DNA from 3 places in the Bradyrhizobium sp. B124 genome. Region 3 is predicted to be linked to each of the others. Evidence: riboswitches for the same ligand, from Rfam matches in the RefSeq annotation. Region 3 holds a riboswitch; each other region holds the start of a gene.

Region 1 (9,823 bases), 160 kb from region 3:
GAAGTTCGTCGGCGAGGACGGCACCGTGATCGAGCGGGAAGTGTTCAAGGCACCCGGCGCCGGCGTCGCGATGGAGATGTACAATCTCGACGACTCCATCATCGATTTCGCCCGCGCCTCGCTCAACTACGGCCTACTGCGCAACTACCCGGTCTACCTCTCGACCAAGAACACCATCCTCAAGGTCTATGACGGCCGCTTCAAGGACATCTTCCAGGACATCTACGACCGCGAGTTCAAGAAGGAATTCGAGGCCAAGGGCCTGACCTATGAGCACCGCCTGATCGACGACATGGTCGCCTCGGCGCTGAAATGGTCCGGCGGCTATGTCTGGGCCTGCAAGAACTATGACGGCGACGTGCAGTCCGACACCGTGGCCCAGGGCTACGGCTCGCTCGGCCTGATGACCTCGGTGCTGCTCACCCCGGACGGCAAGACGGTGGAAGCCGAAGCCGCCCACGGCACCGTGACCCGCCATTACCGCGAGCACCAGAAGGGCAAGGAGACCTCGACCAACTCGATCGCGTCGATCTTCGCCTGGACCCGTGGCCTCGCGCACCGCGCCAAGCTCGACAACAACCCGGAACTGGCGAAGTTCGCCACCACCCTGGAGAAGGTCTGCGTCGCGACCGTCGAAGAGGGCTACATGACCAAGGACCTCGCGCTCCTGGTCGGCGCCGACCAACGCTGGCTCTCCACCACCGGCTTCCTCGACAAGGTCGCCGAGAATCTCGGAAAGGCGATGGCGGCCTAACGGCCGCCTGTTGCCGAACACAATAGCGAGCGTGACCATGACCTTTCCCGGCCGGGTGACGCTCGCATCCTTGTTGCTGACCGGATCGGCGGCACTCGCTGCCGATCCGCTCCCCACCCCCGTTGCGGCGCCCGACGAGACCGCGGTCCTCACCGCCCATGCCGAGGGCGTGCAGGTCTATGAGTGCAAGCCGGTCACCGACGGCAAGCTCGCCTGGTCGTTCCGCGAACCGGTTGCCACCCTGATCGCCGGTGGCCGCACCGTCGGCCGGCACTATGCCGGTCCGAACTGGGAGCATGTCGACGGCAGCGCCGTGACCGCTCGCACCGCCGGCAGCGCGCCCGGCGCAACGCCAGCGGACATTCCCTGGCTGAAGCTCGAGGTGATCTCCCACCGCGGCAACGGCCTGCTCACGAGCGTTGCGACCGTGCAGCGGATCAACACCTCGGGCGGCGAGCTCAGCGGCGCCTGCGACAAATCAGGCGCACTGAAGAGCGCGGCGTATTCGGCGGATTACGTGTTCCTGCGGAGAGACTAGAGCGTTTTCGAGCGAAGGTTCTGATTCAATCAGAACCGAAATGCTCTAGTCGCGGATGCCGCCGTCGGTCTCGTTCGGCGCCTGGGCGATCTCGCTGGCGGCAAGGTCGCCACCGGCCGCGAGCGGATCGGCGAGTCGCGCCTCCGCCGTCTCCCTGACATGCGCGGCGAGCGCCGGCATCCGCTCGATCAGGGCATGGAAGTCCTGCGCATCGAGCAGCAGCAGCTTGGCCTTCCGCGTCGCCGTCACCGTGCCGGAACGGTTGGTCCGCCTGAGCAGGGCGATCTCACCGAAGAACGAGCCGTCGGCAAGCCGCACCCGCTGGCTCGGCAGGTCGATCTCGACCTCGCCGGCGGTGATGAAATACATCGACGACGCCGGATCGCCACGCCGCACCAGCACCTCGCCGGCCTCGATGGTCTGCGACCGCAAGAGCCGCATGATGTCGGCGATCTCGGCGGCGTTGAGATGCGAGAACAGCGGCACCCGCGCCAACATGCCCCAGGTCACGACGAAGTCGCGGCGCCGCACCTCATCGGCGAACGCCGTCGAGACGATCGCGACAGGCAGTGCGATCATCGCAAAGCCGACCACGATCGCAACCACCGTGACCATCCGGCCGAGTGGCGTCACCGGGACGACATCGCCGTAACCGACGGTGCCGAGCGTCACGATCGCCCACCACATCGCCTGCGGCATGGTGCCGAACTTGTCCGGCTGCACCTTGTGCTCGATCGCATAGAGCAGCGAGGCGAACAGCAGCACCGCACCGGTCAGGATCACGACGCAGCCGAACAGCGTGCGCCGCTCGGCATGCAGCGCCGCCAGCAGCGAGCGCATCGCGGTCGAATAGCGCACCAGCTTGAGGAACGGCAGCATGCCGAACAGCACCAGCGCGGTCTTGTCACCGATCGCAAGCGCGATGGCCGACGGCAGGAAGGCGAGCAGGTCGATCACGCCGAGCGCCGAGCAGGCGTATTCCAACCGCGCCTGCAACGGCGTCATGTCGCGCAGCGAGCGGCCGACCACGCTCCAGAGCCGCGCGGCATATTCCAGCGCGAAGGCGGTCACCGCGGTGATCTCGATCGCCGTGAACAGCCACCAGAACTGGGCATCGATCTCGGGCACCGACGCCAGGATCGCCGCCAGCACGTCGACGGTGATGATCGCGACGACAAGCCGGACAAATCGCGCGCCGACCGAATATGGCAGGTGGTCCTGCTCGAGCAGCTCGTAGAGACGCTCCCGCAGTCCGGGATCGCTGATCGTGGGCCTACCCGGAGCCGTCGCCACGATCAGCCTCTCCGTCAGGCGCCGGCCGATGCCTGTTGAGTCATGGCCTGCTCGATCGCCGATAGCGCGGCATCGGCCTTGGCGCCGTCGGGCCCACCAGCCTGCGCCATGTCGGGCCGGCCGCCGCCGCCCTTGCCGCCGAGCACTTCGGAGCCCTTGCGAACCAGCTCGACCGCGTTGAAGCGCGAGGTCAAGTCAGCGGTGACGCCGACCACGATGCCGGCCTTGCCGTCCTCGGTGACGCCGACGATCGCGACCACGCCGGAGCCAATCTGCTTCTTGCCATCGTCGACCAGGCTCTTCAGGTCCTTGGTCTCGACGCCTTCGACCGCGCGCGCGAGCAGCTTGACGTTGCCGACCTCGCGAACGCCGGAGGCCGCGCCGTTCGACGACGCTCCGCCGCCCATCGCGAGCTTCTTGCGGGCATCCGACAGGTCGCGCTCGAGCTTCTTGCGCTCCTCCATCAGAGTCGCGATGCGCGCCGGCACATCCTCGATCGTAGTGCGCAGCTCGGCCGCCGCGGTCTTCGCCAGCGTCATGGTGTCATTGGCGTGCTTGCGCGCATGATGTCCGGTCAGCGCCTCGATGCGGCGGACGCCGGAGGCGACCGCGCTCTCGCTGGTCACCGAAATCAGGCCGATGTCGCCGGTGCGGCGGACGTGGGTGCCGCCGCAGAGCTCGACCGACCAGCCGAGCGCGTTCTGGCCGTGCTCGCGGGCGCTCTTGCCCATCGAGACGACGCGAACCTCGTCGCCATACTTCTCGCCGAACAGTGCGCGCGCACCGGCCTCGCGGGCGTCGTCGACACCCATGACGCGGGTCGTCACCTCGTCATTCTCGAGCACGACGTCGTTGGCGATGTCCTCGACCCGGGCGAGCTCTTCCGGCGTGATCGGCTTCGGATGCACGAAATCGAAGCGCAGGCGATCGGGCGCGACCAGCGAGCCGCGCTGCGCGATGTGATCGCCGAGCACCTGGCGCAGCGCCTCATGCAGCAGATGCGTCGCCGAGTGGTTGGCGCGGATCGACGAACGCCTGGCGTGGTCGACCTCGAGCTGCAGGGCGGTGCCGACGTTCAGCGTGCCCTGCTCCACCGTGCCGACATGCACGAACAGGTCGCCGGCCTTCTTCTGCATGTCGGTGACGCGGAATTTGACGCCCTCGCCCGTGAGGATGCCGACGTCGCCGACCTGACCACCGGACTCGGCATAGAACGGCGTCTGGTTCAGCACGATCGCGCCGCTCTCGCCGGCCTCGAGGCCGTCGACCTCGGCGCCGTCCTTGACCAGCGCCGTCACCACGCCTTCCGCGCTCTCGGTCTCATAGCCAAGGAATTCGGTTGCGCCGAGCTTCTCGCGCAGCGGGAACCAGATGGTCTCGGTCGCCGCCTCGCCAGAGCCTGCCCAGGAAGCGCGCGCCTTCTCGCGCTGGCGGTTCATCGCATCGGTGAACGATGCCTGGTCCACGCTGATGCCGCGCGACTTCAGCGCGTCCTGTGTCAGGTCCAACGGGAAGCCATAAGTGTCGTACAGCGTGAACGCGGTGTCGCCGTCGAACATGTCGCCCTTCTTGAGGCCGGCGCTCTTCTCATCGAGGATCGACAGGCCGCGCACCAGCGTCTTGCGGAAGCGGGTCTCTTCCAGCTGCAGCGTCTCCTCGATCAGCTTCTCCGCGCGCACCAGGTCCGGATAGGCCTGGCCCATCTCGCGGACCAGCGCCCAGACCAGGCGATGCATCAGCGGCTCGCTCGCGCCCAAGAGCTGTGCGTGACGCATCGCGCGGCGCATGATCCGGCGCAGCACATAGCCGCGGCCCTCGTTCGACGGCAGTACGCCGTCGGCGATCAGGAACGCCGAGGAGCGCAGATGGTCGGCCATCACCCGATACGACGCCACGTTCTGCTCGTTCGGCCCATGGCCGAGGGCCGATGCGGCCGCATCGATCAGATGGCGGAACAGATCGGTCTCGAACACGCTCTCGACGCCCTGCAGGATGCAGGCCATGCGCTCCAGCCCCATGCCGGTGTCGATCGAGGGACGCGGCAGCGCCACGCGCTCTTCCTTCGTCACCTGCTCGTACTGCATGAACACCAGGTTCCAGAATTCGAGGAAGCGATCACCGTCCTCCTCCGGGCTGCCCGGAGGTCCGCCCCAGATGTGCTCGCCGCGATCGATGAAGATCTCGGAGCACGGACCGCACGGGCCGGTATCGCCCATCGCCCAGAAATTGTCTGAAGTCGGGATGCGGATGATGCGGTCATCCGAGAACCCTGCGATCTTCTTCCAGTAGCCGGCCGCCTCGTCGTCGGTGTGGTAGACGGTGACGAGAAGCTTGTCCTTCTTCAGCCCGAAATCCTTGGTGATCAGATTCCACGCGAGCTCGATCGCGCGCTCTTTGAAGTAGTCGCCGAACGAGAAGTTGCCGAGCATCTCGAAGAAAGTGAGATGGCGCGCGGTGTAGCCGACATTGTCGAGGTCGTTATGCTTGCCGCCGGCGCGCACGCACTTCTGCGACGTCGTGGCGCGCTGATAGCTGCGCTTCTCGACACCGGTGAAGACGTTCTTGAACTGCACCATGCCGGCATTGGTGAACATCAAGGTCGGGTCGTTGCGCGGAACCAGCGGCGACGACGCCACGATCTCGTGGCCGTTCTCCTTGAAGAAGTTCAGAAATGTCGACCTGATGTCGTTGACGCTGCTCATGTTCATCCAATCGGAAAAAGGGGCCGGCCAGCCGCAAAAAGGCGTCATTTTCCGGCCGAACGCTTTTAGACATTGCCAGCTGCGGTGTCCAGAAACTGTGCAGGCGGATCATGGGCTTGCCGCGGCAGCACAAAGCCCCATTGGATAGTTGCTGCAGCTGCGTTGACAGTCTTGGTGGCGCCGTGTTTTCTACCTACCTGTTACTAGTCACGTCGGGAGAGACCGGCCTTACCGCCGGCGCCGAAGGAGCAACCGCCCCGGAAACTCTCAGGCAAAAGGACCGCGTGACGTCTAACATCTGGAAAGAGGCGCTGGGGTTGGTTCTCCCCGATGCGTCCGCCGACGGGATAATACTCTCAGGCACAGCGACAGATGGGGCTTTCTGCAGGTTTCTCAAGGGGAAATAGGTCCCCTGCGGGAACCGCGAGGGCCCTGTGATGTCTGCGCGCGAAACCTCCCCGCTGAAACAGACCCCGCTGCACGCGCTGCATCTGGCACGTGGGGCCAAGATGGTGCCGTTCGCCGGCTACGACATGCCGGTGCAATACACGGCCGGCGTGCTGAAGGAGCATCTCCACACCCGCAAGGAAGCCGGCCTGTTCGACGTGTCCCACATGGGACAGCTCGTGCTGAAGGCCAAATCCGGCAAGGTCGGCGACGCGGCGCTCGCGCTGGAAAAACTGGTGCCGCAGGACATCGTCAGCATCGCGCCGGGACGGCAGCGCTACGCGCAATTCACCAACGACGACGGCGGCCTGCTCGACGATCTGATGGTGGCGAATTTCGGCGATCACCTGTTCCTGGTGGTCAACGCCGCCTGCAAGGCCGAGGACGAGGCGCATCTGCGGGCGCATCTCTCCGATGCCTGCGAGATCGTGTCGCTGGCCGACCGCGCGCTGATCGCGCTGCAGGGGCCGAAAGCCGAATCGGCGCTGGCGAAACTCTGTCCAGATGTCAGTTCGATGAAATTCATGGACGCAGGTCCGCGCCGCCTCAGTGACATCGACTGCTTCGTCTCGCGCTCCGGCTATACCGGCGAGGACGGTTTTGAGATTTCCGTGCCTGCAGACAAGGCGGAAGCCCTGGTCAGTGCGCTATTGGACAATCCCGACGTGCTGCCGATCGGGCTCGGCGCCCGCGACAGCCTGCGGCTCGAGGCCGGGCTTTGCCTCTATGGCCACGATATCGACACCACGACGACGCCGGTCGAAGGCGCGCTGGAATGGTCGGTGCAGAAGATTCGCCGCAGCGGCGGCGCCCGCGCCGGCGGTTTTCCGGGCGCCGACAAGATTCTCGCGCAATTCGCCGACGGCGCCGCTCGCCGCCGCGTCGGCCTGAAGCCCGACGGCCGCGCGCCGGTGCGCGAAGGCGCTGCCCTGTTCGCCGATCCGACCTCGACCGAGCCAATCGGCAAGGTGACCTCGGGCGGCTTTGGCCCAAGCCTCAATGCGCCGGTTGCGATGGGCTATCTGCCCACCACGCTCTCCGCCGTCGGCACCACGGTTTTCGCCGAAGTGCGCGGCCAGCGGCTGCCGCTCAAGGTCGCCGCCACGCCCTTCGTTCCCAATACCTACAAACGCTAAACGCCAAAGGATCTATCCCCATGACGACGCTGTACACGTCCGACCACGAATGGCTCCGCATCGAGGGCGACGTCGCCACGATCGGCATCACCGATTACGCGCAGTCACAGCTCGGCGACGTCGTGTTCGTCGAGCTGCCTAAGGTCGGCCGCAGCCTGAAGAAGGCCGAGGCCGCCGCGGTTGTCGAATCCGTCAAGGCAGCCTCCGACGTCTACGCGCCGATCACCGGCGAAGTGATCGAGGTCAACGAGGCGCTCGCGGCCGAGCCCGCGCTGGTCAATTCGGATGCCGGCGGCAAGGCCTGGTTCTTCAAGCTGAAGATTGCCGACAAGGGCGAACTCGGCGGCCTGATGGATGAGGCCGCCTACGCCGCGCACACCGCCTGAGGATCACCCCAAGGATTAGCCCATGAACGCGCCCTTCAAGCCGATCAACGAAGCCGCCACCGATTTCGTCCGCCGACACATCGGACCATCCCCGCGCGACATCAACGCGATGTTGGAGACGGTCGGCGCCGCGAGCCTGCAGGCGCTGATGAATGAGACGCTGCCGGCGTCGATCCTTCAGAAGGCGCCGCTCGATCTCGGCCGGGCGCTGAGCGAAACCGAAGCGCTCGCGCATATGAGCGAGCTCGCCGCGCAGAACCAGGTGTTCACCTCGCTGATCGGCCAGGGCTATTCCGGCACCATCCTGCCCGCGGTGATCCAGCGCAACATCCTGGAGAACCCGGCCTGGTACACCGCCTATACGCCGTATCAGCCGGAGATCAGCCAGGGCCGGCTCGAGGCCCTCTTCAATTTCCAGACCATGATCTGCGATCTCACCGGGCTCGACGTCGCCAACGCCTCGCTGCTCGACGAGGCGACCGCGGCCGCCGAAGCGATGGCGCTCGCGGAACGCCACTCGCAGGTGAAGGCAAAGGTGTTTTTCGTCGACAAGGAGGTGCATCCGCAGACGCTGGCGGTGATGCGCACGCGCGCCGCCCCATTGGGTTGGGCACTGGTGGTCGGCGATCCCCTGACCGAGCTCGACAAGGCCGACGTGCTCGGCGCGCTGCTGCAATATCCCGGCACGACAGGCGCAGTGCGCGACCTCCGGCCGGCGATCGCATCGCTGCGCGCCAAGGGCGCGCTTGCGATCGTCGCCGCGGACCTGCTGTCGCTGGCTTTGCTGACCTCGCCCGGCGAGCTCGGTGCGGACATCGCAATCGGCTCGGCGCAGCGCTTCGGCGTGCCGATGGGTTATGGCGGACCGCACGCCGCCTACATGGCGGTGCGCGACACGCTGAAGCGCTCGCTGCCCGGCCGCATCGTCGGCCTTTCGGTGGATTCGCGCGGTGCACCGGCCTATCGCCTCGCGCTGCAGACCCGCGAGCAGCATATCCGCCGCGAGAAGGCGACCTCCAACATCTGCACCGCGCAGGTGTTGCTCGCCGTGATCGCCTCGATGTATGCGGTGTATCACGGCCCCGAAGGCCTGACCCATATCGCACGCGGCGTGCATCGCCGCGCCACCGTGCTCGCCGCGGGCCTGCGCAAGCTCGGCTTTGCGCCGACCAGCGAGGCGTTCTTCGACACAGTAACCGTCGAGGTCGGAGCGAAGCAGATCGAGATCGTCTCCCGCGCGCTGACGGAGCGGATCAATCTGCGGATCGGTGCGACCACGCTCGGCATCGCGCTCGACGAGACCACGACGCCGGAGACCGTCGAGGCGGTGTGGCGCGTGTTCGGCGGCAAGCTCAGCTTTGCCGAGATCGAGGCGGCCGCGCGCGAGGCGCTGCCGAAGGAGCTGCGCCGCACCAGCGCATTCCTCACCCACCCGGTGTTCAACACCCACCGTTCGGAGACCGAGCTGCTGCGCTACATGCGCAAACTCAGTGATCGCGATCTCGCGCTCGACCGCGCGATGATTCCGCTCGGCTCCTGCACGATGAAGCTCAACGCCACCACCGAGATGATCCCGCTGACCTGGCCGGCGTTCGGCAATCTGCATCCGTTCGCGCCGGCGGATCAGGCCAAGGGCTATCACGCGCTGTTCAAGCGGCTGGAGCAGTGGCTGTGCGACATCACCGGCTATGACGCGATCTCGCTGCAGCCGAATTCCGGCGCACAGGGCGAATATGCCGGGCTGCTGGCGATCCGGGGTTATCATCTCGCCCGCGGCGAGCCGCACCGCAAGGTGTGCCTGATCCCCTCCTCCGCGCACGGCACCAATCCGGCGTCGGCCGCGATGGTCGGCATGGACGTCGTGGTGGTCGCGTGCGACGCGCGCGGCGATGTCGATGTCAATGATCTCCGTGCCAAGGCGGAGAAGCATTCCGCCAATCTCGCCGCGGTCATGATCACCTATCCGTCGACCCACGGCGTGTTCGAGGAGCATATCAGCGAGATCTGCGACATCGTGCATGCGCATGGCGGCCAGGTCTATCTCGACGGTGCCAACATGAACGCGCAGGTCGGGCTGTCGCGGCCCGGCGATTACGGCGCTGATGTCAGCCATCTCAATCTGCACAAGACCTTCTGCATCCCACATGGCGGCGGCGGCCCCGGCATGGGCCCGATCGGTGTGAAGGCGCATCTTGCGCCCTATCTCCCGGGTCATCCCGCAACCGACGGCGCGACCGCACACGCCATCGGCCCGGTGTCGGCCGCGCCGTTCGGCTCGGCGTCGATCCTGACCATCTCCTACATCTACATCCTGATGATGGGCGGCGAAGGGCTCACGCGCGCCACCGAGGTTGCGATCCTCAATGCCAACTACATCGCCGCACGGCTGCAGCCGCACTTCCCGGTGCTGTATCGCAACGAGCGCGGCCGCGTCGCGCATGAGTGCATCGTCGACCCGCGGGCGCTGAAGACGACCAGCGGCGTCACCGTGGACGACATCGCCAAGCGGCTGATCGACTACGGCTTCCACGCGCCGACCATGAGCTTCCCGGTAGCGGGCACGCTGA
Region 2 (9,823 bases), 3.6 Mb from region 3:
GATCGAAGCCGCGGGCTTCCGCGTGCCAAAAGCCAGTACGTTTCACAATGCGGATGGCTTTATTGCCGATGACGCGCCCTTCATTTCCCCAGCCAGCATTTCCAATGCGGTTCGAAAAATCGCTGATGAAGCCGAGGTTGACACAATTGTGGTAGCCTGCACGCAGATGCGCGCTGCAGCCATTATCGATGAGCTCGAGCGTGTCACGGGAAAATCAATCATCTCGTCTAATCAGGCTCTGTGTTGGCATGCCCTGCGATTGGCGAAATGCCAAGATATTATACCCGGGTGGGGCCGCCTGCTTGAAACCGTGGCGTGATCGCACCGGATTTCGCAAGGGGCTGTCGGCCGGTGTCCGCACCGCAAAGAGCCGGGACAGAGCGCCGGGGGAAGAAGAAGCATTCGCGCGGGAGACCCAGGTGCTCTCCCGTTGCCCTGTTCACCGCATCAGGCATAAGCTTCCAAACAACTAGGTCGTGGGAGGAGCGCTTCTGGCCATCTGAACGTTTTGCCGAACTCTGGAACGCAAAAAGGCCTGTCGTTCGGTATAGAACGTGCAAAATTCCTTAGCCAACAACGTTCAAAGAACGGCTTGCGAGAGGAAAAAGCTGGCGACGCGGTTGAAAGTCCGCGCCGGAGGTTGCTGCTTTCCTGGATCATCTTCGATGGAATCCAAAAGGGCCGACACCGAGAAAACTGATCACGCGGCATCGTTTCTTGCGGAGATCTTCGAGGGAAGGCGGCCGCAAGTTTTCTCTGAGGAGCGGTCTACCGTTGAGATCGTGTTCGCCAGTTTGACGCACGAAGCGCGCGCCGGCAGCGGCGGACAAGTCCCCCAAGATTGCTTCGGCCTCTACCGCGTCGTGTGCGCCGATATGATCCGCCAAGATCGCGACGTGTTTAGCGGACACGAATACATCACTTGCACACGCCGCGCGGCCGAACCGATGTGCTCAGTGCAGGAGTTGGCCCAGGAAAAGCTTCGTGCGCTCCTGCTGGGGATTCCTGAAGAACTCGTCCGGGGCGTTCACTTCAACGATTTGACCGCCATCCATGAAGATCACACGATCGGCGACCTGGCGGGCGAAGCCCATCTCGTGGGTCACGCAGAGCATGGTCATTCCTTCGTTGGCAAGGCCGACCATGGTGTCGAGCACTTCCTTTACCATTTCGGGGTCGAGCGCAGAGGTCGGCTCGTCGAACAGCATGATCTTCGGGTTCATGCAGAGGGCGCGTGCGATGGCGACCCGCTGCTGTTGTCCGCCGGAGAGCTGGCCCGGATACTTGTGGGCTTGCTCCGGAATCTTCACGGTGCGCAAGTAGTTCATCGCGATCTCTTCCGCATCCTTCCTGGGAATCCGTTTCGCCCAGACCGGCGCGAGCGTGCAATTTTGCAGGATCGTAAGGTGTGGAAACAGATTGAAGTGTTGAAATACCATGCCGACCTCGCGGCGGATCTCATGGATCTTCTTGAGGTCGCCGGTAAGCTCCGTGCCGTTGACGATAATCTGCCCCTTCTGATGCACCTCGAGCCTGTTGATGCAACGGATCATAGTGGACTTGCCCGAGCCAGATGGCCCACAGATGACGATTTTCTCGCCTCGGCGAACGTCCAGGTTGATGTCGCGCAGCACGTGAAATTCGCCGTACCACTTGTTGACACCACTCAAATTGACAGCAGCCTGCGTCACAGGGGGCTCGCGAATATCATCTTTTGTCTGCGTCAGCATCGGCGGAGCCCGCTATTGTGCATTTGGACCAGGATCATAGGAGTAGACGTCCTTCAAATAGGAGCGGGCCTCATCCATCGTCGAGCAAACCCGCTGAACGGTCTGCCAGTCAATAGGGTCCTTCGTTCCGCTTGATGTGCCAATGACCACCACATCTTTGTTCCTGAAGCTCAGGGAGATGAAGTCGACAGCAGCCAGCGCGGCCGAGCTGGAAAGCTCCTGCCAAAGACCCATGCGGGCGTACTTGGCTTGGGCGTTCAATGCTTCCTCATCAGTGACCCGCAATGCTGCGCCCTTGGACTTCGAAATTGCCCAGACACCCCGGTAGCTGCTCACGGTGCAGGCAATCGAAGCCAACCTGCTGTCCGCAGCGGGGACGGCCGCCATCGGCAGCCCGTTTTCCAGCGCAGTTGCCAGCGGAGCCAGTCCCGCAGGCTCGGCCGAGAATGCTTGGGGCAAATCACCCGCAAGGCCGAGCTCGACCAGCTCTTGAAACCCCTTCACGATCCCGAACAGCAACTCGGCGTAACCTGTCGGAACGACTACGGCTGCCGGCGCTCGCCCGAGCTGATCAAACAGCTCATATGCGATCGTCTTGTACCCTTCGGGCCCGAAAGAATGACCGGTATGGTAGCGTGTCGAATTGCTGGTTGGATGAAAGCCAAGCTCGGATACAAACTTGCCGAGTATCTCGAATTTGCAGTCTGCCCTGACCGGAACTGCATATGCCCCGTAAGCATTCAACGCAGCGAAATAGCTCTTACTGAATCGCTCCGGGACGAGTATGATGCAGGAGAGACCTGCCTTGGCTGCATAAGCCGCGGTTGAGATGCCATGGTTGCCAGTCGATGCAGCAACGATGCCGCGCGCGCCACAAATTTTGGCGGCGCTCACCACACACAGGTTCAGCCTGTCCTTATGACTGAAGGTCGGATTTCTACTCTCGTCCTTAAGGTAAACGTTGGCCTGACCGGCCTGGCCCGGAATTTCGATCAGAGGCGTTCCTCCCTCGCCAAGACTTAGCTCGTCGAGAACGGGAGGCAGCAAACTACGCCAGCGAAGCATTCCTCGGCCGGGCTCCGCCGAAAGGAAGCTTCGGTCTAGGCGAAAGTATTCAAACCCGATCTCCAGCGGATACTGATAGGAGGCGTCTGCGCTCTCGACGCCCCGCACCTTGGGCGGGAATAGCGGAAACGTGCTCCGATCGGGTCCCATTGAGACCTGAGCATTAGCGAGAGATTTTTCCAGGGCCATTGCCTCAACGTCGCTCCCGTTCACTGGTCGCCCGAAACGAGCGATGTTTCTGTTGTAGACATACTAGGTATACCTTAGTGAGCAGCGAACGACAAGCTGACATGTTGCGCTGGTTGTGAGCACGCAGTGAGCGCGGGCACCGGTCTGGTGCTCGGGGGGCGCCTGGGAATGCCTCTTGCGCGAACAGCCGGAAGGCTGATTGTCTTCTCTTCAGCTCGCCACATACACGCAGTTTTGCCGGATCTATTCCAGCGCCGCGTGCCCGCTGGCATAACTCCGCCTTCCGCAAGAACGCCAACGGAGGGGTCAACGCCGATGGTGTAGTACCAGCGCACAGCGAACGGATCTTTGCAAACATATTGACATACCGGGTATACTTTAATAGTTTGAGGTCCAACGCGGGAGAGATCGCGGCCGGCTTCTGGCCGACGCGACGCCGACGGAGCAACGGCCCCGGAAACTCTCAGGCAAAAGAACCGCTAAAACTTCGACTCTGAAAAGCAGGGCAACAGTCCTGCGCCGATGGTGAAAGTCGCCGTACGGATAAACGGCTGCGATGAAGCTCTCAGGCCAATGACAGAGGGGGTGCCAGATGACCCGCGCATCGCGGGCAGGAGCACCTATGACCGATTCTCACTGTGGCCGTATTGCCGTCATCGGCGCGGGGGTCACCGGAGTAACCACAGCCTATAATTTGCTCAAGCGGGGGTGCAAGGTAACGATCTTCGACCGGCAGCCTTATGCGGCGATGGAAACGTCCTTCGCCAATGGTGGCCAGCTTTCAGCCTCGAACGCCGAGGTTTGGAATAGTTGGGCGACAGTGCTCAAGGGTATCAAGTGGATGTTCACGCCCGGCGCGCCGCTTCTGGTCAACCCAAAGCCGTCGTGGCACAAGCTCTCCTGGATGACCCAGTTCGTCGCCTCGATCCCAAAATACGAAGAGAATACTGTTACAACGGTGCGATTAGCGATCGAGTCGCGCGACCACCTGAGGCGGATGGCCCGAGACGAGGACATCGACTTCGATTGCGAGAACCGTGGCATCTTGCACCTCTATCACAGCAAGGCGGAATTCGAAGCCGCTGCACGGGTTTCGGCGTTACTCGCCAAGGGAGGGCTCGAGCGGCATGCAGTGACACCTGAAGAGATCCGTTCGATAGAGCCGGCTCTGCGGGGGACATTCTATGGCGGTTTCTACACCGCTTCCGATTTCACGGGCGACATCCACAAGTTTACAACTGGTCTGGCCCGTGCCTGTGCTCGCCTCGGCGCGACCTTGAACTTCTCCACCGATGTGCTGTCGGTCGTGTTGGACGAAGGCAAGGGCGTGCGAGTGAATTGGAGATCGACCGAAAGCCAGGACCCTGATACCCAGGTGACGCGGTTCGACAGCATCGTTGTTTGCGGCGGGGTCGGCTCTCGCCGTATCGCCGCCAATCTTGGTGATCGGGTAAATGTCTATCCCGTGAAGGGATATTCAATCACCGTGCACCTTCCCGAGGGCTCGGATCAGCGGGCTGCGCCGTGGACAAGTCTGCTGGATGACCGCGCAAAGATCGTGACCAGCCGCCTTGGCTCCGCGCGCTTCCGCGTCGCCGGCACCGCGGAGTTCAACGGCATCAACAAGGATATAAGGGCGGCGCGCATTGAGCCATTGATTGAATGGTGCCGCACGCACTTCCCTGGCATGAGCACCCGAAACGTTGTGCCTTGGGCAGGCCTGCGGCCGATGATGCCGGACATGCTCCCGCACGTCATGAGAGGCCGCGATCCGCGCGTGTTTTACAACACCGGCCATGGACATCTTGGCTGGACGCTTTCGGCCGTGACAGCTGTTGCTGTTGCTGCTCTGGTCACAGCGCGGGGCAACGCCGGTTAGGGCTGCCGGCATTGCTGACGCGGCCCCGCTGCAAGGCGCAGTCGGTCGCCAAGGAGACCCTGATGAGCCGCAATGGTCCCGAATGGTCGGGAGGCCGCTGCAATCTCAATGCCAAGCCTCGGCGCGCCAGCTCATCTCTAGTGCTGGCTCGCCAATGGGGTCGCCAGCCGAGGTTTAACGTTGACGCATCCTCGTCTCGATCCGATACGGCACCACCCCCCGCTCGGCCGTGCCGACGTCCAGAGGCCGGCCAATCGGTGGCAGAGCGCGATGGCGGCAATCGGTGCGCTCGCACGCGCGGCAGCCCGGCCCGATCGGATCGGCAGCCTCGATGTCTTCCAGGTCGAGCCCTTTCGAGTAGACGACCTGGTTGGCATACGCGATCTCACAACCCAATCCGACCGCGACCGCGCGCGGGCGGCTTAGATAAGAGCCGCCGGACAGGCTCACCGTGCGTGCGAGGCACAGGTAGGTTGTCGCATCGGCCGTGGCAGCGAGTTGAACCAGAATGCGGCCGGGTTGAGAGAATGACTGATGCACGTTCCACAATGGGCAGGGGCCACCGAAGCGGGCGAATTGAAAGCGAGTTGCGCTGCTTCGCTTCAACACATTGCCTGCGATATCGATTTTCAGGAAGTAGAACGGGATTCCCGGTGAAGTTCTGCGCTGCAATGTGCTCAGTCGATGACACACCTGCTCGAAACTGGTTCCGAAACGTCTTTGCAGCCGCTCAATGTCGTATCGCGCCTCGCGCGCGTTGCTGAGAAAGGTCTCGTACGGCATCACCAGTGCGCCAGCAAAGTAGTTGGCGAGGGCGACGCGAGCAAGTGCGGCTGCCTCTTCGTTGCTCAGGCCGGCCTGTCGAACCTGGCGATCGATCGTATCTCGCTGCTCCAGCAATCCGATTACGTGTGCGACCCAGAACAAGCGACTTTCTGATGGTGCGTCCTTGGACAGAAACAGCGTTCGTGCATTGCGATCCAGCCTCCAGATCATTCCGCTGTCGAGTGCTTCCGGTGCGTGCTCGATCCTGATCCGGTAGGCATCACGCAGATACTTGAGAAGATCGTCCCCGTGGTTCTCCGGTCGGAAATGCTTCGCAGCGGCCAGTCTTTCCGCGGCACGATCCAGCACATCGAAGTGATTCCGCTTCGACTGCACCCAGTCGCGGACTTCGTCGTAGGGAAACCGGCTCGCGGCGCCGCCTCCCTCCTGTGCAATACTCGTCTGAAGTGCACGGTGTTCCTCCTCCAAGGCGAGATACGATCGGTAGAGATGGAGAAACCGACGGGCGACCTCGGGGGCAACGCGAACGGCCGCGCTCGATTCGTCGGCGGAAACCGCTGTTCCGAACAACGGATCGCTTGCGCTTTCGCGCAGCTCGCCCGCCATGCGCAGATCCTCGTCATCCGCGAAGTAGCCCGTTTCGAGATTGAACAACTGGGTCAGCGCCAGCAGCAGTCGTCGCGTAATCGGCCTTTGGTCCGCTTCGATCTGGCTGAGATAACCCGGTGAGATGCTGATTGCCTGGGCCAAGGCCGCTTGCGTCATGCCACGCTGCTCCCGCAGGCGCCGCAGCCGGTCCCCCGCGAAGATCTTGAGCTGCTTCATGGGTTTGCAGAATTTACAAAATGAGCGCGATGATCAGCTAGAACGTGCATGTTTGCCACTCCTCGACAGAAGCGCCGTTTGCTAAATTTGCATAAATTCAGCCGAGGTGCAAAGTATGAAGCAGCACGACGTTCATGTTCACCCTTCGCGCGCCAGCCTGCCGAGGACCGGTCAACTGGCCTGGAAGATCGCCGAAGTGGCAGCCGATCACGTTGCGGTGGAGCGCGCGGTCGTGGAAATGATCGGAAACCGGATTATCGACAATGCTGCGGTCGCGGCTGCATCGTTAAAGCGACGGCCAGTCGTGAGCGCGCGAGCGCAAGCTGTGGCGCATCGCTACGCGCCCGGTGCGACATTGTATGGGTTCTCCCCCGAGCATCGCGTTTCACCGGAATGGGCTGCCTGGGCTAATGGTGTGGCGGTTCGGGAACTCGACTTCCATGACACGTTCCTGGCCGCAGACTATTCTCATCCGGGCGACAACATTCCGCCGATTCTTGCAGTTGCGCAGCACTGCGGTCGCTCCGGCGCCGATCTCATTCGAGGCATCGCTGCCGCTTACGAGATCCACGTGGATCTCGTGAAGGGTATCTGTCTCCACGAACACAAAATCGATCACATTGCCCATCTCGGACCATCCGCGGCAGCCGGCATTGGCGCATTGCTCAACCTTTCACCTGAGACGATCTATCAAGCTGTCCAGCAGGCGCTTCATGTCACGACGACGACGAGGCAGTCCCGCAAGGGGGAGATATCGAGCTGGAAGGCGTACGCGCCGGCCTTCGCTGGCAAAATGGCGGTGGAGGCGGTGGACCGGGCGCTGCGTGGAGAAGGCGCGCCGTCCCCTGCATGGGAGGGGGAGGATGGTTTCATCGCTTGGCTGCTTGGCGGTCCACAGGCGAATTATCGCGTTCCTTTGCCGGAGCGCGGCGAGCCAAAACGAGCAATTCTCGACACCTATACGAAGGAGCACTCGGCCGAATATCAGAGCCAGGCGCTCATAGACCTCGCGCGTCGAATGGCACCGGCGATCGGCGACTTGGATCGTGTGCGAGAAATTGTCATTCACACCAGTCATCACACGCACTACGTGATCGGGACGGGGGCCAACGATCCACAGAAGACGGACCCGCATGCAAGCCGCGAGACACTTGATCATTCGATCATGTACATCTTCGCAGTCGCCCTCGAAGACCGCGCCTGGCATCACGAGAAATCATATGCGTCCGAACGGGCGGGCCGTCCAGAGACCGTCGCTCTTTGGCACAAGATCAAGACGGTCGAAGATCCCGAATGGACCCGCCGCTACCACAGCCATGACCCGCGGGAGAAGGCGTTCGGTGGGCGGGTGGTCGTCACCTTGGACAACGGTCGGGTGATCGAGGACGAACTCGCCGTGGCTGATGCTCATCCGCTCGGCGCCCGCCCCTTCGGCCGCTCCGACTACATTGGCAAATTCCGTACGCTCGCCGACGGCATCGTAAGTCCAACCGAGCAGACACGCTTCCTCGAGGCCGTCGACCGTGTGGAACAGCTCAGGGCCGGTGAACTCGAGTCCCTCAACTTCGTGGTTGATGCGAGCTTCCTGGGTAAATCGGAGGCCGCCGGCGTGTTTGATTGGAAAAGTGGTGGTCGCCAGGGCGCAGTAGGGATGCCCGTCTCAAGGAGATCGATATGACAGAGCTTACCTCAACACCCGAGCCGCGCGCGCCCAAGAAATCTGTGACGCTGTCGGGCATCATCGCAGGGAATACCGCGTTGTGCACCGTCGGGCGCAAAGGAGACGATCTGCATTATCGCGGCTACAGTATCGTCGATATTGCCGAAAACTGCGAGTTTGAGGAGATCGCCTATCTCCTTGTCCATGGTGTGCTCCCCTCGGTCCAAGAGCTCGCTGCCTATAAGGCCAGATTGAAATCCTTGCGCGGGCTTCCAATGGCGGTCCGATTGACACTCGAAGCGCTGCCTGCCTCGGCTCATCCAATGGATGTGATGCGATGCGGTGTCTCGGCGCTTGGCTGCGTCCTGCCCGAAGCTGCCGATCACGGAGTGGCTGCCGCATGCGATGTCGCCGATCGGCTTCTGGCTTCGCTGGGTTCAATGTTACTGTATTGGTATCATTACGCACACAACGGTCGTCGCATCGAAGTGCAGACCGATGACGATACGATCGGAGGGCATTTCCTGCGTCTGCTTCACGGCGTTCCGGCGCGGGGCAGTCACATCCGTGCAATGCACACATCCCTCATCCTTTACGCCGAGCATGAGTTCAACGCGTCCACATTTACCGCGCGTTCCATCGCGGGCACCGGCGCGGACATGCACTCCGCTATTGCAGGTGCGATCGGCGCGCTGCGCGGTCCCAAGCATGGCGGGGCCAACGAGGTTTCGTTCGACATTCAGAAGCGATATGGCGATCCCGACGAGGCAGAGCGTGACATTCGGCGTCGGGTGGAAGCCAAGGAGGTTATCATCGGCTTCGGACATCCGGTTTATACGATTGCCGATCCTCGCAACGAAGTCATCAAGCGGGTTGCGCGCCAGCTCAGCGAACAGGCGGGCTCAAGCCGAATGTTCGATATTGCCGAAAGGATCGAGGGCGTATTGGCCCAACGCAAGAGAATGTTCGCCAATCTTGATTGGTACAGCGCGGTTTCCTACCACCTGCTTGGCGTGCCGACCGCAATGTTCACTCCGATTTTTGTCATCGCACGCACGTCAGGCTGGGCCGCTCATGTCATCGAGCAGCGCGCAGACAACAAGATCATAAGGCCCTCTGCCAACTATATTGGACCGGAAAATCGCGCCTTCGTACCGATCCAGCAGAGGGATAGGTCCTCTGCGCCATGCGCGGCGTGAGGAGAGTGTCATGCCCTATTTGATCGCTGCTGATGTACCGCAGTCCTCCGCCGGGCAGCGCTTCCGTTCGCTGGTGCAGAGCGGCGGGATAGTCCAGCTTCCAGGAACGCACAATGGAATGGCGGCCCTTCAGGCAAAAGCGGCAGGTTTCAAGGGCCTGTACCTTTCGGGGGCGGCGATGAGCGCGTCCATGGGGCTGCCGGACCTCGGCATTATCACCGTGGATGACGTCGCATTCTTCATTCGCCAAATTGCGCGCGCGAGCGGGCTGCCCGTCGTCGTGGATGGGGACACCGGCTATGGAGAGGTGCTGAATGTCATGCACATGGTGCGCTGCTTTGAAGATGCAGGTGCAGGCGCGGTGCACATCGAGGACCAGATCCTTCCCAAGAAGTGCGGTCATTTGAATGACAAGAGACTCGCAAACGCTCGTGATATGGCAGCAAAGGTCGCCGCCGCCGCACGCGCACGACGCGATCTTTATTTGATC
Region 3 (9,823 bases):
GCGCGTCGTCGGACGTATCGCCCTGCACGAAGCGGCTGACGATCTGCGACATCAGGGTGCCGCGGTTGAAATAAGCCGACAAGCCGCCGCCCGCATCGCCCGAAGCAACCGTCGGCGTCGTCCAGGCCGTCACCGTGGCCGCATCGGGCGTGAAAGTCCCGTTCGCGCCGCCCTTCATTGCGGTGACGCGATACGAGACATTCTCCGTATCGACGACGCTGTGATCGGCCCAGATGCAGCGCCGGAACGGCGATTGCGTCGAGGATATGCCGGCGTCCGCGACCGGTTTCTCGCCGGGCTTCGGCGGAATGCGGTTGGACAGCACGGTCGTCTGTTGCGTGATGTTGTTGCGCCGCTCGAGCTGGAAGCCGACCCAGTCGTTGGACCAGGTGTCCGGCTGCCAGGCGATCAGGATATCATCGGCGTTCGCGTAGGCCTTGACATTGATGGTCATCGCAATTTCCCCGAGGCTGGGTATCGGCCCGGCGGACAATACTCCGCAAACCTTGGGTAGTTTGTGAAATAGACGACAACTGTTCGTGCAAATCGGCGCGGCGCGGCGCGCCGGGCGTCGAGCCTTACTCGAACGCCAGTCCCAGCCGCTTCTGCTTCTTCCATACGATGCGGGACGGCCACCGCTGGCCGTCGACGCCGAGGGTGAAGCGGTCGGGAAACCACAGCGGCGAGTTCACTTCGATGCAGGCGCCCTGAGGCGAGAGATTCCGCACCGTGCAGGCGATCACTTCATTGCCGAACTCGATCGCTCCCGACTTGAGGACGCGGCGGCGTGCGCCGGAACGGCGCTTCTCGGTCGGCATTGGCTGTTGCGCGCTGGCCGGTGCGGGCCCGCTATGGTCGTCGGCCATGGGCCCGTCGCGGTAGGTACACAAGTCGGCGGTCAGACTACGACACAATACTGACGGGAACCTTAAGGCCGCCGCTATCCAAATTGGTATGCCACCCACGGCCTGAGCAGGCGGCGTCACGATGCCTGCATCACCTGATCGTGTTTTGAGGGTGTGGCAGGGTTCACATGCCGCGATCGCCACGTGATGTAGTGTCGGCGCATTGGAAATTCCGGCCGCACATTTCGCGGCCCTCAGATTTCGAGATCAATGTGTTGGAGATAGGCGATGACGATTGCGGATCGCAATCAGATTGTCGGCAATGCCGCGCCCGATCACGGTGCTTCCATCCTCGAACACGGCGACGACGCGGCTCACTGCAGCAACGGGCTTAACGCACAGAGATTCCTCGATGCGACGCCCAACGAGCGCGCGATCTACCGGCGATGGATTCGCAGCGCGATCGCGGCGTGCGGATTGTTGGCGTTCGCCGCGGGCGTAATGGTCTGGATGAACGGCGCCGGCGTCGGACAGACCCAGCTCACGAGCCTGTCGAGCACGAGCAACGCTAAATCGGGCCACTAGATTAGCCGCCGTCGCGGCGCGGCTGCGCGAAACGAAAACGGCCGGGACAAGTCCCGGCCGTTTGTATTGCGTCAAGCCGCAAGCCTACTCGGACTTGTCGATATTCCAGAAGATCGGCGTTGCCGGACCATCGAGCACACCGGACAGCGACTTCCGCCATGCGCTCGGACCCTGATACTGACCGAGCGGAATATAGATGACCTGCTCGTAGGCTTCCTTCTGGATATCGGCCGCGATCTTCTTCTGCTCGTCGAGCGACGGCGCGCGAACGAAGGCGTCCTTCAGCTGTTCGATCTTCGGATCGTCGGCCCAGCCGAACCATCCGCCATTCTTGCCCTGGCCGCCGATCGAGAGGTTGGCGATCGGGTTGGAGACGTCGGCACTGACCCAGTTGGTGAAGAACATGTTCCAGCCGCCATCCTTCGGCGCCTTCTGGCTGGCGCGGCGGGTCACCACTGTCTGCCAGTCGGTGGCCTGCAGGTCGACCTTGAAGCCGGCGTCGCGCAGTTGCTGGGCGACAACAACCGGCTGCGCCTTGAGCGTGGTGACGTCGCCCGGCGCCATGATGACGACGGGCGTGCCATCATAGCCCGACTCGGCAAGCGCCTTCTTGGCCGCCGCCATGTCGCCGCCCTTCAACAAGGTCTCGCCGCCGACTTCGGACGCGAACGGCGTGTCGCAGATGAAGAAGGCGACGCAGGTCTTGTAGTATTTCGGATTGCCGACCAGCGCGTCGAGCACCTGCTTCTGGTTGATCGCCATCAGCGCCGCCTGGCGAACCTTGATGTTGTCGAACGGCGGATAGAGGAAGTTCATGCGGCCGAGCGTCTGGAAGCCGAACTTGTTCAGCGTCTCGACCTTCAGGTCCTTGTCGCCTTCCAGGATCGACAACGTGTCGAACGACGGGTTCTCCAGGAAATCGATGTCGCCGGACTGCAGCGCGTTCATCGCAGTCTGCGCGTCGGCCATCGTGACCCACTCGACGCGGTCAACCTTCACGACCTTGCCGCCCGCGGTCCAGCTCGCCGGCTCCTTGCGCGGCACGTAGTCGTTGTTCTTGACATAGACCGCCTTCACGCCCGGCTGGAATTCGGCCTGGACGAACTTGAACGGGCCCGAACCGATCTGCTCCGGGATCGGCTTGTCCGGCGGGGTTTCGGCCAGCCGCTTCGGCATCATGAAGGCAACGCGCGACGACGGCTTGCCGATCGAATCCAGCACCAGGCCGTAGGGCTCCTTCAGCTTCAGCGTGATCGTCTTCGCGTCGGTGGCCTCTAAGCTCGCCGTGAAATCCATCAGCTTCTGGCCCATGCCGTCGACCTTGGCCCAGCGCTTCAGCGAAGCGACGCAGTCTTCCGCGGTCACCGGCGTTCCGTCGTGCCACTTCAGGCCATCGCGCAGCGTGAATGTGTAAGTGAGCTTGTCGTCAGACACCTTCCAGTCGGCCATCTGCGGCTGGATCTTGAAGTTGGAGTCGGTCGCGACCAGCGTGTCGTAGACCATGTAGCCATGGTCTCGCGTGATATAGGCCGTGGTCAGGATCGGATCGATGACGCGCAGATCCGAATGCATCACCGCGGTGATGGTCTTGCCCGCGGCCATCGCCTGCGGCGCAAAGGACAATTCCTGCGGCGCGAACGACAGCGCGAGCGCCGTCAACGCAGCCGCTAGCGTGCGGTGCTTCCAACGCGAGATAGGGAACATGCAATTTCTCCTGACGTGTAACTGGTCAAAGCCGGCTTATTCGTTATGCATGCGGTTCGTTATTTAGGCGAACTAACATGCTGTATGGCTTGTGAAATCGAGACTTGCATCAAGCGCAATGCGCGTCAATCGGTTTCCGGCAGGATCGAACGTATACGAACGAATGAACCGCTGGTGCAGCGCATTTGACTTTACAAACTCGTCTTCCGAGCTTTTCGTACGGCACGCGAACGCGTATCGGCGCGCACAAACAACAAGAGAGAAAAGACATGAACCCCGCCAATCTTCCTTTTGATTCCGAAGCGATGCTGCAGGGGCTGCGCAGCTGGGTGGAATGCGAGAGCCCGACATGGGATGCGGCCGCAGTCGAGCGCATGCTCGACCTCGCCGCGCGCGAGATGGCGGTGATGGGTGCGACGATCGAACGCATCGCGGGACGCCAGGGCTTCGCCGGCTGCGTCCGCGCCCGTTTTCCCCATCCGAAACAAGGCCAGCCCGGCATCCTGATTGCCGGTCATGTGGACACCGTGCACCCGGTCGGCACCATCGAAAAGCTGGCGTGGCGACGCGAAGGCAACAAGTGCTTCGGGCCCGGTATCTTCGACATGAAGGGCGGCAACTATCTGTCGATCGAGGCGATCCGGCAGTTGGCGCGCGCGTCCTTTACGACGCCGCTGCCGATAACGGTGCTGTTCACGCCCGATGAAGAGGTCGGCACGCCGTCGACGCGCGACATCATCGAGGCCGAAGCCGCGCGCAACAAATACGTGCTGGTGCCCGAGCCCGGTCGGCCGAACAACGGCGTCGTCACCGGCCGCTACGCAATCGCACGCTTCAATCTGGAAGCTGTCGGCAAGCCAAGCCATGCCGGCGCGACACTCTCCTCGGGCCGTTCCGCGATCCGCGAAATGGCCCGGCAAATCATTGCCATCGACGGCATGACCACCGAAGACTGCACCTTCTCGGTCGGCATCGTGCATGGCGGGCAATGGGTCAATTGCGTCGCAACGACCTGCACCGGCGAAGCGCTCAGCATGGCCAAGCGCCAGGCCGATCTCGACCGCGGCGTCGAGCGCATGCTGGCGCTGTCGGGCACCGCCAACGACGTGACCTTCAAGGTGACGCGCGGCGTCACCCGCCCGGTGTGGGAGCCGGATGCCGGCACCATGGCGCTCTATGAAAAGGCCAAGGGCCTTGCAGCGGCGATGGGCCTCGATCTGCCGCACGGCAGCGCCGGTGGCGGATCGGACGGCAACTTCACCGGTGCGATGGGCATCCCGACCCTCGACGGCCTCGGCGTTCGCGGCGCCGATGCACATACGCTCAACGAACATATCGAAGTCGAGAGCCTCGCCGAGCGCGGCCGCCTGATGGCGGCACTGCTGGCGACGCTGGACTGACATCGATTTGCACTGCACAACACGTTGGCACTGTCGGACCGAAATTTAGCCTTGTCCAATTTTAAGGCTTCGCCTACGGTCCGGCCGTCCAACGCGACGATGCGGGAGAGATCGAAGCCACAACATTCATGTTGTTGCTTCGGCGCCGACGGAGCAACCGCCCCGGAAACTCTCAGGCAAAAGGACTGTATCGTCAGGACGATCTGGAGAGAGACGAACATGGCCGCACATCAAGGGCCGTGACGTCCACCGAAGGGGATAGTCTGCCATCGGGCCCAGGCCCGATGCGGATCAAGCTCTCAGGTACCGTGACAGATGGGGCGCCGACGCCGGTTTCACCGGTGGTTCGGCGACTCTAACCCACGGGAGCCTGAAGACCACTATGCCTCACATCGCAATCATTGGCGCCGGCATCACCGGCGTGACGACGGCCTATGCCCTGCTCGAACGCGGTTACCGGGTGACTGTCCTCGACAGGCATCGCTACGCCGCGATGGAAACCTCATTCGCCAACGGCGGACAGCTTTCCGCCAGCAATGCGGAGGTGTGGAACAGCGCCGCGACCATCCTCAAGGGGTTGCGCTGGATGCTTCGAAGCGACGCGCCGCTCTTGATGAATCCGAAGCCGAGCTGGCACAAATATTCCTGGATCGGCGAGTTCGTCGGCCACATCGGCCGCTATCGCACCAACACCATCGAGACCACGCGGCTCGCAATCGAAGCGCGCAAGCATCTGTTCTCGATCGCCCAGCGCGAGAACATCGCCTTCGATCTCGAACGCCGCGGCATCCTGCACGTCTATCACGACAAGGCCGGATTCGAGGCGGGCCTGCGCGTCAACACGCTGCTGCAACAGGGCGGGCTCGACCGCCGGCCGGTGACGGCGGACGAAATCCGCAGCATCGAACCCGCGCTGCAGACGACCTGCTATGGCGGCTTCTTCACGCCGTCGGACGCGACCGGCGATATCCACAAGTTCACGCGCGGGCTCGCCGACGCCTGCATCCGCCGCGGTGCGAGCTTCGTCCATGAAGCCGATGTCGATGCGATCGCGCGCGGCGACGACGGCTTCCGCATCGGCTGGAACGAAGCCGCTTCGCACGATGCTGGCGTCGCGACGCGACATGAGTTGCAGGCGGACGGCATCGTCATTTGCGCTGGCGTCGCGAGCCGCCACTTCGCAGGCCTGCTCAACGACCGCGTCAACGTCTATCCGGTGAAGGGCTATTCGATCACCGTGCAGCTCGATGCGCCGCAAAGCCGGGACGCTGCGCCAACCGTCAGCCTGCTCGATGAGGCGGCGAAAATCGTCACCAGCCGGCTCGGCGCGGACCGCTTCCGCGTCGCCGGCACGGCCGAGTTCAACGGCTTCAACCGCGACATCCGCGCCGACCGCATCCAGCCGCTGGTGGACTGGGTGCGGCAGCATTTTCCCGGCATCGACACGTCGAGGGTCGTGCCGTGGGCGGGCCTGCGCCCGATGATGCCGAACATGATGCCGGCGGTGCGCGCCGGACGGTTTCCGGGCGTGTTCTACAACACCGGCCACGGTCATCTCGGCTGGACGCTGTCGGCTGCGACGGCGCAGATGGTGGCAGGCGCGATCGATGACTGGCGCGACCTCGACACGCCTTCAATGGTGCCGTCGCAGGTCGATGTGACCGAGACCGCCCGCGCAGCTTTCCCCTAATTATCCGGCCGACGAGGAAGAATATGAGCGTATTTGCGTGTGGCCAAGTCGGAATTCGCTGAGAAACACCGCATGACAACGACTAGCGTCACATTGGGGAAAAGCGCTTCAGCGCGGGAGGGGACAATGCGCATTGGGGTGGCGGACACGCACGAGACGTTGACCAAGCCGGATCAGATTGCCGCAGAGCTGTGCGCGGCCGTCGATCGAAACTTCGACGATCAGATCGCGTTCCTGTCGCGCATGGTGCAGTTCCGCAGCTTGCGCGGACAGGAAGCGCCGCAACAACGTTGGCTGGCCGAGCAATTCGCAAAGCGCCGCTACGACGTCGATACGTTCAGTCTTGCGGACGTCAACCTGATGAGTCATCCGAAGGCTGCACCGATGGACGGCATCGATCTTGCCGGATCGCAGCAGGTCGTTGCGACGCTCGACAGCACAGGCAGCGGACGCAGCCTGATCCTGCAAGGTCATATCGACGTGGTGCCGGAGGGGCCCGCCGATCTTTGGGAACAACCGCCGTTCTCGGGCGCCGTGCACGACGGCTGGATGTTCGGGCGCGGCGCGCAAGACATGAAGGCCGGTGTCTCGGCAATGATCTTCGCGCTCGATGCTTTCAGAGACGCCGGCTATGCCCCGGGCGGACGCGTCCATCTGCAAACCGTGACCGAGGAAGAGAGCACCGGCAACGGCGCGCTGTCGACCTTGATGCGCGGCTATCGCGCCGACGCCTGCCTGATTCCCGAACCGACCGGACACACGCTCACGCGCGCCCAGGTCGGCGCCGTCTGGTTTCGACTGCGCGTCCGCGGCACGCCGGTGCATGTCGCCTATTCGGAAGCCGGTACGAGCGCCATCCTGTCGGCGATGCATCTGGTGCGCGCATTCCAGGATTACACCAGGGCGCTCAATGCCCGGGCGCTCGACAACAGCTGGTTCCGCAGCGTCAAGAATCCGATCAAGTTCAACGTCGGGATCATCAAGGGCGGCGATTGGGCCAGTTCGACCGCGGCCTGGTGCGAACTGGATTGCCGGCTTGGTCTCTTGCCGGGCGAAACACCCCAGCAGGCGATGCGCGGCATCGAGGAATGCCTGACGGAGGCGCACAAGGCCGACGACTTCCTGTCCGATAATCCGGCCGAGCTCGTGTGGAGCGGTTTTCAGGCAGACGCAGCGGTGTGCGAGCCTGGCAGCGAAGCGGAAGCAGCCCTGTCGGCAGCACATCATTCCATCTTCCAGGCTCCGATGCAGGAGCGCCTGTCCACCGCCGTCAACGACACCCGCTACTATTGCGTCGACTACGGCATCCCTGCCCTTTGCTATGGTCCGTACGGTATCGGCCCGCATGCGTTCAACGAACGTGTCGAGCTCGACAGCCTTCGCAAGACAACGCAGAGCATCGCACTGTTCGTCGCCAATTGGTGCGGCGTGGTGAAAGCGTGAATGGACTTGCCGTTTCAGGTCGGTGGCACATGGCGACATGTGCAATTCGAAATAGCAACTTCAGACCAAAGGAGGCCGCCAACGGCCTGAACCGCGCCTTGATATGACGTCTCCATTGGCACAGTATTTGCCTGCAAATTCATCACGTTCGCGCTAGTCTTGAGACAAGACGCAGAAGCGCATGAGACACATCACGGGGACACCATGAGTATGATGCGGCCCAGCCTTCGCTTCGCACCATCTGACGGCAGGAGATAGCAGCGATGATCGGCTATCTCCTCCGCCGCATCCTCGCCGCCATTCCCGTGATGGGCGTGGTGGCTCTGTTCGTGTTCCTGTTGCTGCGGCTGACGCCGGGCGACCCGGCCGCCATTCTCGCCGGCGACAATGCGACGCCGGAACAGCTCGACCGCATCCGCACCTCGCTTGGTCTCAACGAGCCGATCTACATCCAGTTTTATACCTGGGTCGCCAAGCTGCTGCACGGCGACCTCGGCGTCTCCCTGATCTCGAACAAGCCGATCCTCGAGATGATCGGCCCGCGCCTCGAGCCTTCGATTTCGGTCGCGCTGGCCACCATCGTCCTGTCGATCCTGGTGGCGGTGCCGCTCGGCGTGATCGCGGCGTGGAAGCACGGCACCTGGATCGATCGCTGCGTGATGGGGCTTTCGGTGCTCGGCTTCTCGGTGCCGGTGTTCGTGATCGGCTATGTGCTGATCCAGGTGTTTGCGATCGATCTGCGCTGGGTGCCGGTGCAGGGCTTCAAGAGCATCTCGGCCGGCTTCGGTCCGTTCTTCGAGCGCATCATCCTGCCGACCTGCACGCTCTCCTTCATCTATGTCGCGTTGATCGCACGCATGACACGGGCCTCGATGCTCGATGTGCTGGGTGAGGATTACGTGCGCACCGCGCGGGCCAAGGGCATCGGCGAGACCGGTGTGCTGCTGCGCCATGCGCTGCGCAACGCCGCGGTTCCGGTCATCACCGTGATCGGTTCCGGTTTCGCGCTGCTGATCTCGGGCGTGGTCGTCACCGAGAGCGTGTTCAACCTGCCCGGCATCGGCCGCCTCACCGTCGATGCGGTGCTGGCGCGCGACTATCCGGTGATCCAGGCCATGATCCTTTTGACATCGGGTATCTATGTCGCGGTCAATCTCTTGATCGACCTCGCTTACACCCTGCTCGATCCTCGTATCCGGTACTGAGCAATGGCGATCGAAACCCTTCCCGAATCCTCCATCCCCGTCACCCGGCCGTTCCGCGTCAAGTTCGGCTTCCTCGCGTCGACGCCGATCATCGCGGTTGCAACGATCTGCCTCGTCCTGATCATCCTGATGGCGATCTTCGCGCCGCTGCTCGCGCCGCACGATCCGCTGTTGCTGACGCCATCGCAGCGGCTGAAGCCGTCGAGCGCGCAATACCTGCTCGGCACCGACGCCTATGGACGCGACCTGCTGTCGCGCGTCATCTATGGCGCACGGATCTCGCTGTTGATCGGGCTCGGCGCCGCCGTCTGCTCGATCGCCATCGGGCTCCTGATCGGCCTCGTCGCCGGCTTCTTCCGCTGGGTCGATGCGGTGATGATGCGCGTGATGGACGGCTTGATGGCGATCCCCGCTATCCTGCTCGCGATCGCCGTGGTGTCGCTGTCCGGCGCCAGCATCTGGACCGTGATGGTCGCGATCACCATCCCCGAGATCCCGCGCGTGGCGCGGCTGGTGCGCTCGGTGGTGCTGACCGCGCGCGAGGAGCCCTATGTCGAGGCCGCGATCTCGCTCGGCTCGAGCCTGCCGAAGATCATGTGGCGGCATTTGATGCCGAACACGATCGCGCCGCTGATCGTGCAAGGCACTTACGTCTGCGCATCCGCGATCCTGACCGAGGCGATCCTGTCGTTCCTCGGCGCCGGCATCTCGCCGGAAACGCCGACCTGGGGCAACATCATGGCCGAGGGCCGTGCCTATTTCCAGGTCAAGCCGTCGCTGATCTTCTGGCCGGGGCTGCTGCTCTCGATCGCCATTCTCAGCGTCAACCTGATCGGCGACGCCGCGCGCGACGCGCTCGATCCCCGCATGAAACAGCGTGAGGGCAAGTGACGGCTTCAATACCAATTGAAGCCGTCATTCCGGGATGGTGCGTTAGCACCAGACCCGGAA

The links. A riboswitch is a leader RNA that binds a small molecule or an ion and turns the genes downstream of it on or off. The one in region 3 is predicted to bind glycine.
Region 1: it holds a riboswitch for glycine, as region 3 does, so the genes downstream of both, gcvT (glycine cleavage system aminomethyltransferase GcvT) here and AAFG13_RS10150 (D-amino acid dehydrogenase) in region 3, are expected to answer to the same signal.
Region 2: it holds a riboswitch for glycine, as region 3 does, so the genes downstream of both, AAFG13_RS36580 (D-amino acid dehydrogenase) here and AAFG13_RS10150 (D-amino acid dehydrogenase) in region 3, are expected to answer to the same signal.

The regions. Positions count from the first base shown of each region.
Region 1 covers NZ_CP152413.1:2,259,428-2,269,250, forward strand. The annotation lists gene AAFG13_RS10920 (NADP-dependent isocitrate dehydrogenase) at 1-754, shown strand, start outside; gene AAFG13_RS10925 (DUF3455 domain-containing protein) at 792-1,292, shown strand; gene AAFG13_RS10930 (cyclic nucleotide-gated ion channel) at 1,338-2,588, opposite strand; gene alaS (alanine--tRNA ligase) at 2,600-5,287, opposite strand; glycine riboswitch at 5,491-5,579, shown strand; gene gcvT (glycine cleavage system aminomethyltransferase GcvT) at 5,725-6,870, shown strand; gene gcvH (glycine cleavage system protein GcvH) at 6,891-7,256, shown strand; gene gcvP (aminomethyl-transferring glycine dehydrogenase) at 7,279-9,823, shown strand, end outside.
Region 2 covers NZ_CP152413.1:7,717,934-7,727,756, forward strand. The annotation lists gene AAFG13_RS36565 (hypothetical protein) at 1-319, shown strand, start outside; gene AAFG13_RS36570 (amino acid ABC transporter ATP-binding protein) at 954-1,730, opposite strand; gene AAFG13_RS36575 (pyridoxal-phosphate dependent enzyme) at 1,743-2,984, opposite strand; glycine riboswitch at 3,374-3,473, shown strand; gene AAFG13_RS36580 (D-amino acid dehydrogenase) at 3,607-4,863, shown strand; gene AAFG13_RS36585 (short-chain fatty acyl-CoA regulator family protein) at 5,038-6,474, opposite strand; gene AAFG13_RS36590 (MmgE/PrpD family protein) at 6,590-8,152, shown strand; gene prpC (2-methylcitrate synthase) at 8,149-9,333, shown strand; gene prpB (methylisocitrate lyase) at 9,344-9,823, shown strand, end outside.
Region 3 covers NZ_CP152413.1:2,102,777-2,112,599, forward strand. The annotation lists gene AAFG13_RS10125 (phospholipase D-like domain-containing protein) at 1-454, opposite strand, end outside; gene AAFG13_RS10130 (PilZ domain-containing protein) at 579-866, opposite strand; gene AAFG13_RS10135 (hypothetical protein) at 1,134-1,430, shown strand; gene AAFG13_RS10140 (ABC transporter substrate-binding protein) at 1,515-3,134, opposite strand; gene AAFG13_RS10145 (M20/M25/M40 family metallo-hydrolase) at 3,404-4,534, shown strand; glycine riboswitch at 4,627-4,732, shown strand; glycine riboswitch at 4,736-4,851, shown strand; gene AAFG13_RS10150 (D-amino acid dehydrogenase) at 4,917-6,224, shown strand; gene AAFG13_RS10155 (ArgE/DapE family deacylase) at 6,351-7,667, shown strand; gene AAFG13_RS10160 (ABC transporter permease) at 7,931-8,872, shown strand; gene AAFG13_RS10165 (ABC transporter permease) at 8,876-9,763, shown strand.